Beijerinckia sp. 28-YEA-48: one gene and its partner. Each later gene encodes a partner of the first gene's protein in a complex. Links are inferred from orthologs where the notes say so. Each region holds a gene or a part of one and is shown on either strand. Other genes may lie near its edges. The genes, in order: groL and metK.

Region 1 (10,434 bases):
CGCACCGGCGCGGGTGGCAATGTTGGCGCCGATCAGGTGGCGAAGGCCGAGCCCGATGGCTACACCCTGGCGATGATCACCAACGGTGTCTTGACCGTCAATCAGTTCCTCTATCGCAGCATGCCGTTCGACCCGGCCAAGGACCTGGTGCCGGTGGCGATCATCGCCGAGGCGCCGCAAGTGGTGGTGGTCAGCAAGGATGTGCCGGCCAAGACCTTGCAGGAGTTCCTCGCTCTTGCGAAAGCGAAGCCCGGCACGATCAACTACGGATCGGCAGGTGTCGCTTCCACCAATCATCTTTCGGCTTTGCAGCTTGAGCGCATCGCCGGCATCAAGATGGTGCACGTGCCCTATCGTGGAGCCGCGCCCGCCGTCGCCGATCTCGCCACCAATCAGGTGCAGATGATTTCCGTCGGCGTCGCCCCGGTGATCGGTTTGGTCGAGGCGGGACAGCTGCGCTTGCTGGCGGCGACAACGCAAAAGCGCATGCCGCTTTTGCCCGATCTGCCGACTGCGACCGAATCCGGCGCGCCCGGCTATGAATCGACCACCTGGTTCGGGCTGATCGCGCCAGCTGGCACGCCGGCGCCAGTAATCGAGCGGATCAACGGCCTGATGCGCGAAATGATTACAGAGCCGGACGTGAAGAAGCGGTTTGACGAGAACTACCTCATCGCCTGGCATCCGACCCCGGCCGAAGCCCGCAAAATCGTTGCCGATGAAGCCGCCCTTTGGGGGCGTATCATCAAGGATGCCGGCATCAAGCTCGACTGAGCGTGCTTAAGTTCAAGAAGCCGCACGGCCACAGCGCATAGTTGCAGTCTTCAACTATAAGTTTTTTGATGTAGAACATGCAACCGAGTGAACAGGCCGGCGTTAAGCGATTTGCGGATGCAAGCTCTGTCAAAAATCTGAGGCCGATTGACGGGGTGGCGACACTAACGCGATTGGAGACGCCATGAAGTATCTAGCGCTCTACGCTCTTGCAGCACTCTCTATCACGATGACGCTATCTTACGCCTCGGCCAGAACGGCGCGAGGAGACGCCATTCGGCAATGCATCTCGCAAGCGCATAAAATCGTGCCTCAACCGACGGGCCCTGACGATCCCGACACGAAAGCACGCGCGGACGTCTATTCGGCCTGCATGCGCAAAATGGGGCTTCGTCCGTAGACTTTGATCCATTGAGGCCAGCCTCTGAATGAGTCCTGCTGAGTCTTGGACCTATCCAGGGGCTGGTGCTTTTTCGTGATGAAGCTGTCGCTATCGCCTTGGGGGAGCTTACGGCTTCACCGGCACGAAGCGATCCGTATAGAGCTGGTCGCGTGGCGGTTCCTTTTCGAGGATGCCGAGTTCGACAAGCGATGAGCTGATCTTATCTATGGCCTTGGGGTTCCAGGCGCCGTCATCGGAGAGCATTGCAAACTGCGCGTCCATCGCCTTGGCAATCGCTGATTCCGAATATTTCATCGCCGCCGCTGATTCCTTGATGGCGAAAGCCTTGTTGGCTTTCATATAGGCGACGGTGGCGAACCAGCCTTTGAGAAAGCGCGTGACGAGATCCGGATTTTTGTCGATCAGCGCGGTGCGCGCGAACAGCACGTGCGTGTGAAAGTCCTTCACCAGTTCGCCGAGTTCGACCACGCCACGGGCTTCGTTCAGTTCCTCGTAAGTGGCCGTTGTCTCGACGGTGGTGACGGTGCCGTCGAGATCGCCTGACTTCATGGCGACAAGCTGGGTGCGCGGCGCACCCATCGGTAGATCGATAATGCCGTTTGGACCCCAGCCTTTCTGGCGCGACAGTTCACGCACCAGCCATTGCGTCATCGAGCCGGCGGTGGTGACGCCGATGCGCCGGCCTTTCAGGTCGTCGACGGTGCGGATCGGTGAGTTCGGCACCACCGTAATCATGAAACTGTAGGGCGGTCCGGCGACAGCGGCGACGCCAATCGCCGGCACGCCTTTCGAGTGGTAGCCCATGCCAGGCCCCGAGCCGAAGCCGAACTGGAGGTCGCCCGAGGTCAGCGCCTGCTGCATCACCGCATCGCCGGCCAGCGCCACCCGCTCGACCTCGATGCCGTATTTTTGCCAGATGCCGGCTTTCGTGCCGCTGTCGATGAAGGTCCACAGCAGCGCCAGGCCGGAGGTCCCGGCCCGCACCTTGTCGGCGGCGGCCGCTGGTGCGCTCAGAGCTGTGATCAGGCTTATTGCAATGGCAAAGCGGCCGGCAGCGGCAACCCGCGTCAGGCAATTGAACATATTTCCTCCCCGTCCAGAGTTTTTGAGTGCCTCCGGCGGGCGCATGATCCCGCGTCACCGCGCCTGTTGCAATGGCCGGGAGAGGCGGAAGCTCATTTCCCCGAAAAGATCAGGCAGGTCTCGGTGCCATGGGCCAGCAGGCGGCCCTTGCTGTCGACCAGCCGGCCTTCCGACGTCGCAATCGTGCGCCCGACATTGATGATCTTGCCCTCGCAGCGCACCAGGCCGGTGTCCTTGGTGATCGGTCGGACGCAATTGAGTTTGAACTCAAGCGTCGTATAGGCCTGTCCGGCGGCAAGTGTCGAATGGACGGCGCAGGCCATGGCGCTGTCGAGCAGGGTCGCGGTCCAGCCGCCATGCACCGTGCCGAGCGGATTATAGAACTCGAACTGCGGTTCGCCCTCGAAGACGACCAGGCCGTGTTCGACCTCCGCCAGCCGGAAATTAAGCGTATGGGCGATCGGCGGTCCCGGTATTTTACCGGCGATCATATCTTTCAGCAGGTCGAGGCCCGGGCGCGCGGTGAGCTGATCCGGCGGCAGAACGGCGAGGGCAGGGGTGGACACAGGGGAGAACTCCCAAAATGGTTAAGAGGTGAACCATCGCTGGTCTTCGAACCGCCGTCCAGTCGTCATAGAAAGGCAATCGTTTTAGCCCATCTTTCGGTTCGTCTTCGCTCTCGGACGTGCAAACCTTTGCGCGTGGATCTGATGGTCTCCGTCCCGGCCTGATTCTTTGCCCGAGCGTTCTTGACTCCCTCCCCAGCCTCTCCTATCTCCTCGGCAGCGTTATTAGCACTCGTTAATGGCGAGTGCTAATAACGTCCCCCATGTCACGCAACCGGGGGCGGAGGCCGGTCGCACCGGCCCTGACCCGCAAGCTACAGGAAATGCTCACATGAAGTTTCGTCCTCTGCACGACCGGGTCGTCGTCAAGCGCCTCGATGGCGAAGAGAAGACCAAGGGCGGCATCATCATTCCGGACACCGCCAAGGAAAAGCCCCAGGAAGGCGAAATCGTCGCCGTTGGTTCGGGCGCTCGTGACGAAGCCGGCAAGCTGGTTCCGCTCGATGTCAAGAAGGGCGATCGGATCCTGTTCGGCAAGTGGTCCGGCACGGAAGTGAAGATCGACGGTCAGGACCTCCTGATCATGAAGGAATCCGACATCATGGGCGTTATCGCCTAATTGCCGGCCCCTTAATTCACGTTATTTCAGCCAATTAAGTCCAGGAGACTGAAGTTATGGCAGCTAAAGAAGTACGTTTTTCGGCCGACGCACGCGAGAGAATGCTCCGTGGCGTCGACATCCTCGCCAATGCGGTGAAGGTGACCCTCGGCCCCAAGGGTCGTAACGTCGTCATCGACAAGTCCTTCGGCGCCCCGCGCATCACCAAGGACGGCGTCACGGTCGCCAAGGAAATCGAACTCGAAGACAAGTTCGAGAACATGGGCGCCCAGATGGTGCGTGAGGTCGCTTCCAAGACCAACGACACCGCCGGTGACGGCACCACGACCGCCACGGTTCTCGCCCAGGCGATCGTCAAGGAAGGCGCCAAGTACGTGGCCGCCGGCATGAACCCGATGGATCTGAAGCGCGGCATCGATCTCGCCGTCGCCGAAGCCGTCAAGGACATCCAGGCTCGCGCCAAGAAGATCAAGTCCTCGGACGAAGTCGCCCAGGTCGGCACCATCTCGTCCAACGGCGACTCCTCCATCGGCGCCATGATCGCCAAGGCGATGCAGAAGGTCGGCAACGAAGGCGTCATCACGGTTGAAGAAGCCAAGACCGCCGAGACCGAACTCGACGTCGTCGAAGGCATGCAGTTCGACCGTGGCTATCTCTCGCCGTACTTCATTACCAACGCCGAGAAGATGATCGCCGAACTCGACGACCCCTACATTCTCATCCACGAGAAGAAGCTGTCGTCGCTGCAGCCGATGCTGCCGGTGCTCGAAGCCGTCGTTCAGACCGGCAAGCCGCTGATCATCGTTGCTGAAGACGTCGAAGGCGAAGCCCTCGCCACGCTCGTCGTCAACAAGCTGCGCGGTGGCCTCAAGGTTGCGGCTGTCAAGGCTCCGGGCTTCGGCGATCGCCGCAAGGCCATGCTGGAAGACATCGCCATCCTGACCGGTGGCCAGATGATCGCCGAAGACCTCGGCATCAAGCTGGAAAACGTCACGATCGCCATGCTCGGCCGCGCCAAGAAGGTGCGTATCGACAAGGAAAACACCACGATCGTCGACGGTTCCGGCAAGAAGAAGGACATCGAAGGTCGCGTTTCCCAGATCAAGGCTCAGATCGAAGAGACCACCTCCGACTACGACCGTGAGAAGCTCCAGGAGCGTCTCGCCAAGCTCGCTGGCGGCGTCGCGGTGATCCGCGTCGGCGGCGCGACGGAAGTCGAAGTCAAGGAAAAGAAGGATCGCGTTGACGACGCTCTGAACGCCACCCGCGCTGCGGTGGAAGAAGGCATCGTTCCGGGCGGCGGCGTTGCGCTGCTGCGCGCCAAGGGCGCGGTTGCCAAGCTGAAGAGCGACAATTCGGACGTCCAGGCCGGCATCAACATCGTGTTGAAGGCCCTGGAAGCGCCGATCCGTCAGATCGTCGAGAACTCGGGCGTCGAAGGCTCGATCGTTGTCGGCAAGATCGGCGAGAACAAGTCGCAGACCTTCGGCTTCAACGCTCAGACTGAAGAGTACGTCGACATGATCGCAGCCGGTATCGTTGATCCGGCGAAGGTCGTCCGCACGGCTCTGCAGGACGCAGCCTCGGTCTCCGGCCTCCTCGTCACGACGGAAGCCATGATCGCCGACAAGCCGAAGAAGGATTCGGCTATGCCCCCGATGCCGGGCGGCGGCGGCATGGGCGGCATGGACTTCTAAGTCCATTCTGTCGGTTCCAATATCGCAGGCCGCGCTCCGTGCGCGGCCTGTTTTTTGTCGCGAGGCCGGTCGCCGCGAAATTTATCGCGAGGCGACGGAACCAAGCGGAACCGCCCACGTTGGAAATTATTGTGCTTGGGAAGGCCTGTTTGGAGGCTTTTGCTCAAATGCAATGTTTCGTGCAAGCGTCGTGGATTGCCGGGCTCCTGAATGCAGATTGTATTTTTTCCCTTTGACTCTGCATGTTTAAAAGCGTTCAGTTCGAGGGGAATGAAGACGAACCGCCGGGGGCGGTGACCGAGTAGCGGCGGTCACTGAGGCAGGATGCGCGTTGCAAATGGCATGTGCGTTGTTCTTGCGTACTCGCGGGTGTTCATCACTTCAAAGGCGGCGATACGACAATGACGAACAAGACACTTACCCGTGCCGATCTTCTGCACGCGGTTTATGTGACGGGCCCGGGACTCTCGCGGGTAGAGGCTAAGCAAATCGTCGAAGTGGCTATTGAGGAAATTTGCGGCGCCCTGGAAGGGGGGGAGACAGTCAAGCTGCGCTCCTTCGGCACTTTCCATGTGCGGGCGAAGCGGCCGCGCGTTGGCCGCAATCCGAAGACTGGCCAGGAATATCCGATCACGGCTCGCCGGGTCCTCACCTTCAAGCCATCGCCGCGCCTCATTGCGGCCGTGAATGGTGAAGAATTCACCGGCCGGGACGAAGACGATGCGGACCCTGTCCCGCACACGCCAACTTCATCTGCGCGTCCAGCGGACCTGTGATAGCCTGCAACCGTTGAATCATTCGATTCTCGCTTGCGAGCCGGCGCTCGCCGGCTCTCTTCGCGCGAGAGTTTCTGCATGAAGGTTCTGGGTGGTGCGGTCGCACTCGCGGCGGTCATATGTCTAGCAGCCGGTGTCGGCTCAGGTGCCTCTCAAATCTCAGGAATAGCCGTTGATCCGGGGCTGATCGGGGTCGGCGCGGTTGGCTTGGCGCTGGCCTACGTCACTCTGCGCGGCGCCACGATCTCTACTTTTCTGCAAATATTCCTGCGGCTTTTTGCTTTCGAATATGTCCTCCTGGCGCTCGCCTTCGCGTCGTCGAGCCGCGGCTTCTGGCCAGCCTTTTTGGCGGATGCCACGCCACCGTCGACCCTGTGCATCACCATCGCGGTCTTCGGCCTCATCATCTACGGCCTGTCCTATATCCCGGTGATTGGCCAGATCACCCGCTTGGCCGACCCCTATTTCGAAGCGGCCGATCCGATCGCGGCGCCCATGCCCTGGTTGCGTCACCGCGGCTGGCGCGAGCGTCACCTGGGCACGGCCCTGATCATGCTGCTGGTCGTCATCAACCAGCTGCAGGTCGGCATTTCGGTGCGCCTGAGCTTCTTCAATCGCGATTGGTTCAACGCCATTCAGAACAAGGATCAGGCCGCTTTCTGGTCGCTGCTCCTCACTGTTTTCACGTTCTGGGCCGTCATTGCGATCATCAGCAATCTGATCGAATATTTCTTCCAGCAATCATTGCTGATTTACTGGCGGCAGTGGCTCGCCAAGCAATATTCGACCTCCTGGCTCGGCAAGGGCGGTATCTACCGCATGGGGCTGATCGGCGATGGCGCCGACAACCCCGACCAACGTATCGCTGAGGACATCAGGAGTTATCTCACCGATACCTATTCCTATTCGATCACGCTGATTCAGCAGATCTCGACGCTCGTCTCCTTTTCCTTGATCTTGTGGTCGATGCCGGCGGAGTTCGTTCTTCCCGGAACCAATATTGTCGTACCAGGGCTGCCGTTCTGGGTGGCGCTTGCCTATTCGGCTTTTGGCACGTGGATTACGCATCGGATCGGTCGTCCTCTGGTGCGGCTGGAATTCGCGCAAGAAAGATACGAAGCGAACTTCCGCTTCTCGCTGGCGCGCTTGCGCGAATATGCCGAACAGGTGGCGCTGCTGCGCGGCGAGCGTTCGGAACTCTCGATCCTCTCCGGCCGCTTCACTGACTTGGTCGCCAACTATTTCCGCATCGTCAGCCGGGCCATGAAGCTGAACACGTTCACGTCTTTCTACGGCCAGATCAGCCCGATCCTGCCTTACGTGATCATCGCGCCCTATTACTTCGCCGATAAGGTGACGCTGGGGCAGATGAGCCAGGTGGCGGGTGCCTTCGGCCGGGTCGCGGACGCGCTCAGCTACTTTGTTGATCGCTATCGTTTGATCGCGCGTTACAAGGCGAACGTCGATCGTCTCACCACCTTCAGCGAGGCGCTGCACAAGGCGCGCACGCTCGGCACCACGCCGCCGCATATCGATGTTGTGCCTGCCTCCGGCAAAGATCTGGCGATTGAAGGTCTTTCTCTCAAACTGCCCGATGGTCGCGAGATCGTGCGTGCCAAGGCCCTGTCCTTGAAGGCCGGCAGCGCTGTGCTTGTCACCGGCCCATCAGGCTCGGGCAAGTCCACCCTGTTCCGCGCTATTGCCGGTATCTGGCCTTATGGGCAGGGCCGCATCGACATTCCCTCCACCGCGAAGGTGATGCTGCTGCCGCAGCGTCCCTACGTCCCGAGCGGCTCTCTGAAGACGGCGGCGACTTATCCCGCGACCGCCGAAACCTATTCCGACGAAGCCGTGCGCGAAGCCCTGAAGCTGGCCCAGCTTGGCCCCTTCGCGGATCGCATCGACGACGATGAGAACTGGGGCCAGCGCCTGTCGGGTGGCGAACAGCAGCGGCTCGCCATCGCCCGCGCTTTGCTCGACAAGCCCGATTGGCTCTTCCTCGATGAGGCAACGTCGGCGCTGGACGAGAAGCTCGAGGCGGAGATTTACGCCATGTTGCGCCAGCAATTGCCGAACACCTCGATCGTCTCTATCGGCCATCGTTCCACGCTGATCGGCATGCACGACAGCCGCATCGAGATGCAGCCGGCGTCCGACGGCGTGTTCGTGCCGTCGCCGGCCTGACGCGGGCGTCTAAGGGCTTGGCTGGCGGCTGAAAGGTGCGGCCGCCTGCCTGCTAGGCCTCTGTCTAAGCCATGACGCTATGGGGAATTGGAGAATTCGGCCCCGTTATGATCAGGCGATTCTCGGATTTTTCATGCCCCGCATTGGCGCGCTGTCTCAAAGAGCGCCACGGTTGCTGTCCGATTTCGGCCGCCAGGGCCGCCGCCATATAGAACGGATGCAGGTGCTGGGAGTCGGGAATCCGTGGTTTGGCTGTCGAGACAGGCCAAAATAGCGATTTTCCGTTGGATTCGGTGCCTGAGAATGCTTCGCAAATACTCCCAATTTTGAATCGTTATAAAAAGTGATCCTCTGTAATAATCGTTCACAATTGAGTTGTGAGCGCGTCACGCCTGTCGCTGTGCATAGGACCCTATTTGTGGCCGTCGGAGCGAAAAATTGACATTGACGTGACAAATCCCCATCTGTTACGCCTGAAGGCAGAGAGATATAACCTGCTGTTAATAAAGCGAATTTATAACAATTCTAAACTGGGCGGCCAAAAAGATGATCGTCTGTTCGTGCAACGTATTCTCAGACAAAGACGTCCGCGGTGTGCTCTGCGACCGGGCGAAGGGCATTCGTTGCGCGAAACAAGTTTATGATTGTCTTGGCTGTTCTCCACAGTGTGGACGCTGTGCCATCACCATTCAATCGTTGATCGTTGAACAGGAAGGCCGTATCCCTGCGCTCAACGGTAAGCCGGTTGAGGTGGAGGCCGAGTTGCTCGCGCTCTGATCCACCGGCGGACCGATTCTTCCAAGAATCCGTCCATGGGGATCGAGCATGCAGGGCGACCGCAAAGTCATCGAATATTTGAACAAGGGGCTGCGCAGCGAGCTGACTGCCATCAACCAGTATTGGCTGCATTACCGCATGCTCAAGAACTGGGGCTTCAACGATCTCGCCAAGAAATGGCGCGAGGAATCGATTGAAGAAATGGGTCATGCGGACAAGTTCACCGACCGCATCCTGTTCCTCGAAGGCTTCCCCAACATGCAGACGCTCGATCCGCTAAAGATCGGGCAGACGGTTGAGGAAATCATTTCCTCCGACCTGGCCTCGGAAATGAGCGCCCGGGCCCTGTATCTGGAAGCCGCCGCTTATTGCGCCTCAATCAACGATCGCGTCAGCAAGTTGCTGTTCGAGGAACTGGCGTCGAACGAGGAAGAGCATATCGACTTCCTCGAAACCCAGCAGGAGCTGATCCGCCAGGTCGGCATCCAGCTGTACAGCCAGAAGCACATCGGCAGCCTCGACTCGTAAGATTTCGACAGCGCCAATTTACAAGGCGGGACCGCGATGCGGTTCCGCCTTTTGCTTGCGCGCTAGCTAGGTGGCGCGGCGGGGCGATCGCTGAAGACGCCGTATTCAACATCATCGAGAAGAAACGATGTCATCTTGCGCATGCCCAGCCGTTCATGGGCGCGTATCGACGCTGCGTTGTCAGCGCGAATAAAGAGCACGGCTTCCCGCCCAGGATGAAGTTTCTGAAGCGCCTGATAGAGCAGGGGCATTAGGCCCTTGCCGCGTTCTGACGCGGCGATGCAGACGGGTCCGTATTGATAGGCGTCCGGGGCGCCGGGCCACGCTGCGAACATGGCCCTGATCACAGCGATATCACGATTGAGATCTTTCGCGGCGCTGAACAGCACGCCAACAACGTGGCCTTCGTGCCGTGCCACGATCGTGGGCCCCTGGAGGACCATGTGTTCGACTTTCTCACGCGGAAATTCGCCGGTCAGCGAACCGCCGCGCGAGGGTTCATTGGCCTGTAGAAGCGTGGCAATGGCCTCGATATCCGCCTGGCCCGCGAGGGCGAACTCATAGGCTGACACGATGCTAGACGCTCTGCTTGAGGCTACCGATCCGTGCCGCCGAAGCTTCGATCCGGCCGGCTGGAATGCGGCCGGTGGCGACCGCCTCCTTCACCGAGGCGATGAGCGCCGCCGGCAGATTGGGATCGGGCGTGCGCGAGTTCGACAAGAGCAACAGATCGTTGCCAGCGGAGATGGCGCGGATCACCGCTTCGCTTAGCGTGTAGGACGAGCGGATCGCCGCCATGTCGAGATCGTCCGTCATGGCGACGCCTTGATAGCCGATGTCACGGCGCAGCACGCCTTCGATGGCCGCGCGCGACAGGGTCGCCGGTTCGCCGCCGGTGAGGCGCGCATGGGAGAGATGGCCGCTCATGACGATATCGATATCACCGCTGCGCGCCATCCGCCGGTACGGTTCGAGTTCTTCCGGTTTCCATGTCGCTGTGAGGTCGACGGGCTTCTCGTGGCTATCG
Region 2 (10,537 bases), 1.5 Mb from region 1 along the record:
GCGTTTTGCAGTTTGACGAAGTCAAACGCCACAAAGACGCGTCAAAGCAAAAGATCGACAGGGCAAAATCGCGTTCCGAGCGGAACGCGATTTGTCCTCGGGTCGGTATTTTAGCCCGTGACGGTCAGGAATTTAGCCGAAATGGGGCGGGAATTGCACGTTCAATCGGCGATAATCGCGTTGTTGGACATCGTGCCACGCTCGAATTCCTCGCGCGCCCAGCGAATTGAAACGCGGGCGCCAGAGGCGGGCGCCACCCCATTGCCCATGGAAATCGTCGCTCCGGTGCGTTCCAACAGGGTTTTGGCGATGAAAAGGCCAAGGCCGAGGCCAGAGCCGGGCTCGGATTTGGCGCGCCGGTCATCGTGGCCGCGGGAGGTGATATAGGGGTCGCCGAGCTTGGTCAGCACGTCGGCGGAGAACCCAGGGCCGTCATCTTCGATCGTGATGCCAACCTGATCCTCGGTCCAATTGGCCTTGATCAGGACTTCCGACTTGGCGAAATCGACCGCGTTTTCGACGAGATTGCCGAGGCCATAGAGCAGGCCAGGGTTACGCCGGCAGGTCGGTGGCGTGCCCGCTCCGTCGATTTCCGATTTCAGCTCGACGCCAAAATCGCGCGATGGCTCGAGCGTTTCCTCAAGCAGTTGCGGCAGCGACAGCACATCCCAATGCTGCGCCGGCTCGTTGCCGAGCGAGGTCAGCTTGCCAAGAATGGTGCGGCAGCGCTGCAGCTCGCTGGTCAGCAATTCCATATCTTCACCGACCGGACCTTCAGCCGGCAGCTGTCGCCGCAGTTCCTTCACCACCAGTGTGATCGTGGCGAGTGGCGTACCCAGCTCATGGGCAGCAGCGGCGGCCAGGCCATCGAGCTGTGTCAGATGTTGCTCGCGTGCAAGGATAAGTTCGGTCGCCGTCAACGCGTCGGACAGACGGCGCGCTTCCTCGGCGACGCGGAAGGCATAGAAGGTGATGAAGCCGGCGCCCAGCACCAGCGCGATCCAGACGCCAATCTTGTAAAGATAGGGCAGTTGCAGAACGGGGCCCGGATACCAGGGCAGGGGGCGCTGGAAAAAGCCGAGGAAGGTGGCGCAGGCCACCATGAGCAGGACGAGCGCGACGGTGCGCGTCACCGACAACGACACCGCCGAAATCATCACGGGGGCCAAAAACAAGATCGAGAACGGATTTTCGAGGCCGCCGGTGAGATAGAGCAGCGCGGTGAGCTGCAGCATATCGAAAGCGAGCAGCAGCGTCGCTTCACGTTCGGCGAGGCGGTGGGTCACCGGATAGCGCAGGCGCAAGCCAATGTTGAGCCAGACGGAGGCCGCGACGGCGGTGACGCACAGGGCGATCGGCAGCGGAAAGTTAAGGCCAAAGGCCGTGATCAATAAAGCGGCCGTTTGCCCCGCAATCGCCAGCCAGCGCAGACGAATAAGGGTATCAACGCGAATTCGGCCGGTGGATTCCTGAACGAGGGTCTGCGTCATAGGGCACTTCGATAGTAATTCCGCCCGATCATGGCATGCTCCGGATGGGCCGGCAGGCGCGAATCAATGGCTGATTGTCCCTGCTGACAAAATAGGCTATTTTGCACTGCAATATAGCTTGGCTATTGGGCGGAAACGGGTTGTCCATGAATCGATTGTCTTATCAGCTTTACGAGATGGCGCATCTTTCGTTCGCGCCGGCGCGGTTCGTTTCGGACGCCACGCGGCTTCTGCTCAAGAACCCGCTCAATCCCTTTACGCACACGTATGTCGGCCGCAACATCGCCGCCTCCGCTGAATTGTTCGAGCGGTTGACGCGGCGTTACGGCAAGCCGGCCTTCGGCCTCGACACGACGACAATCGACGGCAAGACCGTCCCTGTGCGTGAAGAGATCGTTTGGGAGCGACCGTTCTGCGGCCTCATCCATTTCGAACGCCAGGGCCCTGTGCCAAAGGCGGCGCGGACGCGCCTGCTGATCGTCGCGCCGATGTCGGGCCATTACGCCACTTTGTTGCGCGGCACGGTCGAGGCTTTCCTGCCCGATTTCGACGTCTATATCACCGACTGGGCCGATGGCCGGATGGTGCCGCTGTCGGCGGGACGGTTCGATCTCGACGATTACATTGACTATGTGACCGCGATCTTCAAACATCTGCACGAAGCTGACCCGCACACACCCGTCCATGTTCTGGCTGTCTGCCAGCCGGCGGTACCGGTTATTGCCTCCATCGCCCTGCTTGAAGCGTCGGGACAGCCCTACTATCCCGACTCAATGATCCTGATGGGTGGCCCGATCGATACGCGCCGCAGTCCGACGGCGGTCAACACCCTGGCCGAGCAACGTGGCACCGATTGGTTCCGCCGCAATTGCATCCATTCCGTTCCCTTCCCTTATCCAGGCTTTGGACGCGAAGTCTATCCGGGCTTCCTGCAACTAACTGGTTTCATGGCGATGAACTTTGATCGCCATTTCAATGCTCACGTGGACATGTTCCGCAATCTCGTCAAAGGCGACGGCGACACCTACGAGAAGCAGGAAGATTTCTACGACGAATATATGGCCGTGATGGATCTCGACGCGGCCTATTATCTACAGACGATCGAGACCGTCTTCGTGAAGCACGAGTTGCCGAAAGGCGAGATGAAACATCGCGGCCAGCTGATCGATCTGAAGGCGATCAAGCGCGTCGCCTTGATGACCGTCGAGGGCGAGAACGACGATATTTCCGGCGTCGGACAGACGCAGGCCACCCATGACCTGTGCCCGAGCATTCCCGACGATCGTAAGCTGCACCATTTGCAGGAGCATGTCGGCCACTACGGCGTGTTCAACGGTTCACGCTTCCGCCGCGATATAGCGCCGCGGATCAAAGAGTTCACACGCGCCAAGGAGCGCTGGAACAAGTCTTAAAGTCTGTTTTATTTGGAGTCTGTTTTGCTTGGAATCGGTTCCGCCTGATTGAGGCCGAACCGTGGTTCCGCGCGCGAAAAGGCGACGGTAGCGCGTCGGACATTTCTTGCGGTATCATATGGCAATGGCGCTCTTTTCGAATCGCACCTCTGTTCCACCCGCCGCGACGCAAATGCGTATCGCGGATAAGAGTGCGACTTACGTTGTCACGTTGAAACGCACAGCAGCGACGCGACGCTTCACACTGCGCGTGCGCAACGCCACACGCGATGTAGTGCTGACGATTCCGCAACGCGCCTCACTGATCGAAGCGCGTGACTTCGCCGAGAAACACGCTGCCTGGATCGGCGAGCGTCTGCAGAAACTTCCGCAGCCCTTGCCCTTCATCGATGGCTGCATCGTGCCTCTGCGCGGCATCCCGCATATCATCGAACATCGACCCGGCACGCGCGGCACCGTTTGGGTGGACAGCGCGACGACACTGAGCGGACCAGCACTGGCGCTATGTGTCGCCGGCAAGGCGGAGCATCTGGCGCGACGGGTGCAGGATTATCTGCGCGCGCAAGCCATCGCCGATCTCAATGTCGCTGCCGGCGCCCATGCCGGCAAACTCGGGCTGACGCCGAAACGGATTTCGATTCGCGATTCGAAAACACGTTGGGGATCATGTTCCGCCGACGGCTCGCTGAATTTTTCCTGGCGCATCATTCTGGCGCCGGCTTTCGTTCTCGATTATCTCGCCGCCCATGAAGTGGCGCATATGGTGCACCTCAATCACTCGGCGAAGTTCTGGGCGCTCACGCATCGTCTCAGTGCCGACACCGATCGTGCCGAAGCGTGGCTCGATGCCTATGGCACGCAACTGCATCGCTACGGCCAGCAGGCGGAGTGATTCGTTTTCATTGACACTGAAGCACGGCGAGAATCAGCGCTTCACGAACGTCAGGTACACAGGCTTGCGGCCAGCAGCGATGGCCTTGGCCTCATAGCGCGTGCCCGGCCAATCGGCCCAGGGCGTCAACCAATCGCTCGCCGCCGACGCCTGCCAGTCGAACAGGCCTGAGCGCAGAATGCGCGCCAGCGCCCAGGCGCTGTAGTCGTCGATGTCGGTGGCGAAATGCAGTTCGCAGCCGGGGCGCAAGGCTCGCGCCAGTTCCTGCACCGACTCATCGGAAATGAAGCGGCGCTTCTTCTGATGGGTCTTCGGCCAGGGGTCGGGATAGAGAATGGCGATGCGGCCGAGGCTGGCCTCGGGCAGCGCCTTCAACACCTCAAGCGCATCTCCGCTATGAACACGCACGTTGTCGAGCTCGTCCTCCTCGATGAGCGCCAGCAGCTTGGCGACGCCATTGATGAAGGGCTCGCAGCCGATGAAGCCGATCTCGCGACGGCTCTTGGCGTCATGGGCGAGATGCTCGCCACCGCCGAAGCCGATCTCGAGCCACAGGTCGTCGAGCGGCCGCGCGAAAGCGCTCAGCGGCTTTTGTGCCAAGGCTGATGGTACGACGGTCACTTGCGGCAGGAACTCGTCCACCAAAAGGCTGTGGTGGCTGCGCAGCTTCTTGCCCTTGCGGCGCCCGTACAGAGTCGGGTGGAAGCGCTCCCCCCGTGGCATGCGTTCAGTCATGTCTTTTCGTCAAACACCGGCTCGCCAAACATCCGCGCGGTTTGAGCGGAGCCAAGGGCGCGCGTCAAGGGATCGCTTCATGCAAAGAGGGGCGCCGCAAGGCGCCCCTCCCAAATGATCGTCAACGAGATCGGATCAGAACAGCTTCTTGAGCTGATCGGCGATATCGGTCTTCTCCCAGGAGAAGCCGCCGTCGCTGTCCGGCGTGCGGCCGAAATGGCCGTAGGAGGACGTGCGGGCGTAGATCGGCTTGTTGAGCTGCAGGTGCTCGCGGATGCCGCGCGGCGAGAGGTTCATGACTTCCATGAGGACCTTCTCGAGCTTGTCCGGGTCAACCTTGCCGGTGTCGTGCAGGTCGGCATAGATCGACAGCGGCTTGGCGACGCCGATGGCATAGGCAAGCTGGATGGTGCAGCGATCGGCCAGGCCGGCGGCGACAACGTTCTTCGCCAGATAGCGCGCGGCGTAAGCGGCCGAACGGTCAACCTTGGTCGGGTCCTTGCCGGAGAAGGCGCCGCCGCCGTGCGGGGCCGCACCGCCGTAAGTGTCGACGATGATCTTACGGCCGGTCAGGCCGCAGTCGCCATCGGGACCGCCGATGTAGAACTTGCCCGTCGGGTTGATGTGCCAGACGGTATCCTTGTTGATCCAGCCTTCCGGCAGGGCCTTACGGACATAGGGCTCGACCAGGTCGTGGATCTGCTTGGAGGTCAGATCCTCGATCGTGTGCTGGTGGGAAACGACGATTTGCGTCACGCCGACCGGCTTGCCGTCTTCGTAGCGGACGGTGACCTGGCTCTTGGAGTCCGGGCCGAGGCCCTTTTCGGTGCCGGCATGGCGCGCCTGCGAGATCAGGTGCAGGATCTTGTGCGCGTAATACAGCGGCGCCGGCATCAGCTCGGGCGTTTCGCGGCAGGCGTAACCGAACATGATGCCCTGGTCGCCAGCGCCTTCGTCCTTGTTGCCGGCGGCGTCAACGCCCTGGGCAATGTCGGCCGACTGGGCGTGCAGCAGCACTTCGATCTCAGCATTGGCGTGATGGAAGCCATCCTGCTCGTAGCCGATGTCCTTGATGGCGTGACGGGCCGCCGCGATGATCTGATCCTTGGAAATGTTCGGGCCGCGGACTTCGCCGGCGATCACGACGCGATTGGTCGTCGCCAGGGTCTCGCAGGCTACGCGGATCTGATAGGGGTCGAGCTTCGCCTTGGCGCCTTCGCGGAAGAACAGATCGACGACTTCGTCCGAAATCCTGTCGCAGACCTTGTCCGGATGACCTTCCGACACAGACTCACTGGTAAAAAGATAGTTCTTACGGGCCACGAGGCGTTCTCCGAGGCTGAGTGGTTGCGTGATTTGGACCGTTGAAGCGGCCGCCGTTTAACGCAGGATTCCTCTCCCTATGCCAAAGGGCGGGTCTTTTTGGCAGCGAGCGTTCGTTTGGTCAAGCGCAATTGGCGATTTCGTTCTGTAAAGCGAACACGGGCACGTTCCCATGGGCCACACTTACACGTGTGACAGAACTTGGGAGGGATCAGAACTTGGGAGGGTTCCCGCTGTCGTCCTGATGCTCGGCGGCCAAATCGGTCGCCACGTCCGCAGCTACGTCGGCGGCCACGGCGACGACGAGATCAATGATGCGTTTGCGCAGATGCGGACTCTTGATGCGCACGAAGGCCTTGTTGAGCTGGATGCCCTCGGCTGTGGCAATGAAATCGGTGACCAGCGCCGAGGAGACAATCTCGCCCGCATGGGCTTGGCCTTCCGCCGTGCCGGCCGGCGCGCCGTCAAAGAAATAAGACGGCGGCACGTCGAGGATCTTGGAAATTTCCTGCAAACGGCTGGCGCCGATGCGGTTGGCGCCCTTTTCGTATTTCTGCACCTGCTGAAAGGTCAGCCCCAGGGCATCGCCGAGCTTTTCCTGGCTCAGACCGAGCAGTACCCGGCGGAGCCGAACACGACTTCCCACATGTTTGTCGATGGGGTTCGGGACCTTCGCCATGCGACGCACCCACGAAATAAAGAAGAGAAAAAGGTCTCTTAGGGCCTAACGCGTTTTCTTCACGCGAACCGTGGCCACTTGGCTCTAAAACACTATCGAGCGAGCCTCAGCGTCTTACGCGCATAGCCGTCACCCTGCAACTTCTATGAGGGGAATCTCGTTCTACGAGCCGAGCTGGCGCCGTTCCCAAAGCTTCAAAGCCGCCGCCAGAATGAAGAAGAAGAACCACAGCCCAGCCGGGGCCGAGCGGGCATGTCGTGCAAAAAAAGGTGCGGCAATGGGCCTGGGCAAGGAACTGTCGAGCACGCCGTCGACGCCCAAGGGCAATTGCTTGAGGATGCGGCCATAGGGATCGATCACCGCCGAAATCCCCGTATTAGCCGCCCGCACCATCGGCAGCCCTTCCTCGATGGTGCGCAACCGCGCCTGCGCCAAGTGCTGATAGGGGCCCGCCGTCTCACCGAACCAGCCATCGTTGGTGACGTTGAGCATCAGTTGCGGGCGCTCCGACTGGGATTCCTGCGGCACCACCTCGCCGGGGAAAATCGCCTCGTAGCAGATGAGCGGCGCTGCTGCCGGCAACCCCGGCACGCGCAAGATCGCGTGGCGGGTGCCGGCCTCGAAGCCCCCGGGAATATGGACGAACTGGCGCAGGCCGACCTTATCGAGCAGCCAGCCGAGCGGCAGATATTCGCCAAACGGCACCAGATGCACCTTGTCATAGGTAGAGACGATGGCACCGCCCGGCAGCACAACCTGGATCGAATTGTAATAGCGGCCCGCAGGGCGGCGCGACCCTGAGACACGATCGAGCTGCTCAAAACGCGCCGCGCCGGTCACCAGAATCGTCGACGCTGGCAGGAAGGTGCCGATCTCTTTCAATGCAGCCACATCACGCGACAGGATGAACGGAAACGCCGACTCGGGCCAAATCAGATGGGTCGCATCGGCGACGCCGGCGGTCTGCGGCGATGTCGCCCGATCGGACACCTCGAAATAGTGCTTGAGGATCGCCTCTTTATTATCGGAGCGGAACTTCTCGTCCTGCGGCAGATTGGGCTGCATGATGCGCAGCTTGACGTTCGGCTCCGAGGCCACCGCCGGCGCTGCAGCGCGCCAGAGGCCAAACGCCAGCAGCGCCGCGAGCAGGATCAGCGCCGCGATGATCGGCCACAACGGCCCGCGCCGGTTGAGTGCGTCGCGATCAGCCAAGGTCGCCGGCGCGGCGCAGACGAGCACAGCAAGAAGCGTCAGGCCGTTGAGACCGACGAAAGACGCGGCCTGCCCCAAATAAAGATCGGCGCCGAAGGCCATGCCGAAACTGTTCCAGGGAAAGCCGGTGAGAATATTGCCGCGTAGCCATTCCGACACCGTGAGCGCCAGGGCCAGAACGACGATGCGGCTCGGCCCGTTGCTCCAGAAGAGCCGCGCCAGGAAGAAACCGAAGGCGGTGAAGAAGGCGAGACCCGCTGGCAGACCGACAACACCCAGCGGCAAGGCCCAGGCGAACTGATCCGCTTCAACCAGAAAAGCGGCGCCCAGCCACCACAATCCAGCGACGTGATAGCCAAAGCCCAGCCACCAGCCGACCTTGGCCGCTTCCCAGCCATGGGCGAACGCCGACGCGCGGGCGCCGTCTTGCGTCTGCGCGGCAGAACCATCGATCAACCAGACCGCAGCGACCAAGGTGATGCAGAGAAAGGGGAATAAGGAGACGGGCGGCATCGCCAAAGCGCCCGCCGCGCCACAGACGAAAGCCAGAAGCGCCCGCGTCCAGCCAGCGGAGAGGACGAAACGATCGGCTGTTTTGTAGATCGCCGTTGTTGTCATGGGGCTCGGCTTTATCCGCGAATCGGTCGCCTCAACAGATACACGGGCTGCGCGACGTTTTCAGCTTACCGTTTGACCCGTTTAGGTCGTATCGCCATCACGATAGGGATCGGCAATCCCGAGTTTGGCCAGCGCCAATCGCTCGTGCGCTTCCATGTCCTCCGCCTCGTCATCGACCTCATGGTCGAAACCGACGAGATGCAGGCTGCCATGGACCAGCATATGGGCGAGGTGGTCGGCGAAGCTCTTCTTCTCGGCCTGCGCCTCGCGCACCACCGTATCGCAAGAGACGATGATGTCGCCCAAGGTCGGCGCGCGTTGCAGAGCCTTGCCGCTGGCGGCGGGAAAGGACAGCACATTGGTCGGCTGATCCTTGCCGCGCCATTGCTTGTTCAAGTCCTGCATGAAGCCATCGCCGCAATAGAGCACCGACACTTCGACGCCAGCTTTCAGTTTCACCTCAGCCGTTTCGAGCGCGATCGCGATGGCCCGCATCGTGAACGCTTCAAGATCGGGCCTGGACGGCCAAGCGTCCGCCCAGGCCTCGAACTCGTCACGCACATCAACAACGATATTCATTCGGCTCCGGATGCCTTCTTGCCGGCACTCTCATAGGCGGTGACGATGCGGCGCACGAGATCGTGACGCACCACGTCCACATCCTTGAAGACGATATGACCGATGCCTTCGACACCAGAGAGAAGCCGGATCGCTTCCTGCAAACCGGACTTCTGGCCCGGCGGCAGATCGATCTGCGTCGGATCGCCATTGACGATCATCCGCGAGCCCTCGCCCAGACGGGTGAGAAACATCTTCATCTGCATCGATGTGGTGTTCTGCGCTTCGTCGAGCAGAATGCAGGCATTGCTCAAGGTCCGTCCGCGCATGAAGGCCAGCGGCGCCACTTCGATCATGCCGGTGGCAAGACCACGCTCGACGATGCGGCTGTCCATGAAATCATGCAGCGCATCGAAGATCGGGCGCAGATAGGGATCGACCTTTTCGCGCATGTCACCAGGCAAAAAGCCTAAGCGCTCACCCGCCTCGACAGCGGGACGCGACAGGACGAGCCGTTCGACGATGCCCTGTTCGAGCAGAAGAACCGCGTGGCCGACCGCAAGCCATGTCTTGCCGGTGCCGGCCGGGCCTTCGGCGAAGACCAGCTCGTGTTGCCGCAAAGCATGCAAATATTCATGCTGCGAGGCATTACGGGCGCGCACCGCGCCTTTCTTGCGCGTGGCGATCTGCTGGAACGAGAACGGCGCCGACGCTGCCGCATCGGGAAACAGGCTGCCCTGTTCGACGCTTTCGGCGATGGCGCCGTCGATGTCGCCCAGTGCGACGCTCTGGCCGCGCAACGCTCGATCATAGAGCGCTGTCATGGCGCGCTGCGCCTTGGCGCAGGCATCCGGCGGGCCTTTGATGGTGACGTGATTGCCGTTGACATGAACGGAGACGCCGAGGCGCCGTTCGATCTTGGCGAGGTTCTGGTCGTATTGGCCGAAGGTGGCCGATGCGGCCCGATTGTCGGCCAAGGTGAAAGTGACTTCCGATCGTTCGCGATCGAAAACTTTCGATCTGAGTTCTCGCCCTGCCGCAGCATTCTCGATGGACGGCGGCGCGCCCGTACGACTGTCGTTGTCAGGCATTCGTTGTCTGCATGCTCCCGTGAGCCGCTGATCTTTCGTGTGTGACGATCCGGCCCTTCAGCGAATTCGGCCAGGTGCCTTCAATCGAGATCGAAGCAATGGTTCCGATCAATGCTTCCGCATCTTCGACGTGAACAGATTGCAGATAAGGCGTGCGGCCGATGGCCTGGCCCGCATGGCGGCCCTTCTTCTCAAACAGAACCGGCAGGATCTGGCCGACGGTGGCGCGATTAAACGCTTGCCGCTGCTGTTCGAGCAGCTCTTGCAGAACGGCCAACCGCTCCTGCTTCACATGCGCCTCGATTTGTCCGTCCATATCCGACGCCGGCGTGCCGGGACGTTGAGAATACATGAAGGAATAGGCGCTGGCGAAACCAATCTCGCGCACAAGGGCCAAAGTCGCCTCGAAATCCACATCGCTCTCGCCGGGAAAGCCGACGATGAAATCCGACGACAAAGCGATGTCGGGACGGGCCGCGCGGACACGTGCGATGATGTCGATGAACTCTTGCGCCTTATGCTTGCGG

What was found.
Region 2: the proteins of groL (region 1) and metK are in contact, whole or in part, in a cryo-EM structure (PDB 8P4O), measured with the Escherichia coli proteins. The link is inferred for Beijerinckia sp. 28-YEA-48 from one-to-one orthologs.

The regions. Positions count from the first base shown.
Region 1 is NZ_FNSI01000001.1:2,942,948-2,953,381, reverse strand. Bases 2,988-5,821 are described here. They hold groL (chaperonin GroEL), read left to right. Parts: upstream 2,988-3,501; coding sequence 3,502-5,142; downstream 5,143-5,821. Other genes in these bases: BLW50_RS14050 (integration host factor subunit alpha), read left to right, coding at 5,544-5,821; groES (co-chaperone GroES), read left to right, coding at 3,158-3,445. In the rest of the region: BLW50_RS14080 (Bug family tripartite tricarboxylate transporter substrate binding protein), read left to right, coding at 1-774; BLW50_RS14075 (ABC transporter substrate-binding protein), read right to left, coding at 1,283-2,260; BLW50_RS14070 (PaaI family thioesterase), read right to left, coding at 2,353-2,826; more of BLW50_RS14050, read left to right, coding at 5,822-5,918; BLW50_RS14045 (ABC transporter ATP-binding protein/permease), read left to right, coding at 5,997-8,102; bfr (bacterioferritin), read left to right, coding at 8,928-9,407; BLW50_RS14030 (GNAT family N-acetyltransferase), read right to left, coding at 9,470-9,979; BLW50_RS14025 (glycoside hydrolase family 3 protein), read right to left, coding at 9,984-10,434.
Region 2 is NZ_FNSI01000001.1:4,477,953-4,488,489, forward strand. What follows is about bases 3,759-6,695. They hold metK (methionine adenosyltransferase), read right to left. Parts: upstream 5,853-6,695; coding sequence 4,665-5,852; downstream 3,759-4,664. Other genes in these bases: BLW50_RS21015 (M48 family metallopeptidase), read left to right, coding at 3,759-3,794; BLW50_RS21020 (tRNA (guanine(46)-N(7))-methyltransferase TrmB), read right to left, coding at 3,828-4,529; BLW50_RS21030 (helix-turn-helix domain-containing protein), read right to left, coding at 6,064-6,531; lnt (apolipoprotein N-acyltransferase), read right to left, coding at 6,694-6,695. In the rest of the region: BLW50_RS21005 (ActS/PrrB/RegB family redox-sensitive histidine kinase), read right to left, coding at 162-1,490; phaZ (polyhydroxyalkanoate depolymerase), read left to right, coding at 1,637-2,902; more of BLW50_RS21015, read left to right, coding at 3,075-3,758; more of lnt, read right to left, coding at 6,696-8,361; rRNA maturation RNase YbeY, read right to left, coding at 8,443-8,940; BLW50_RS21045 (PhoH family protein), read right to left, coding at 8,937-10,010; tRNA (N6-isopentenyl adenosine(37)-C2)-methylthiotransferase MiaB, read right to left, coding at 10,003-10,537. UniProt on the Escherichia coli protein: Catalyzes the formation of S-adenosylmethionine (AdoMet) from methionine and ATP.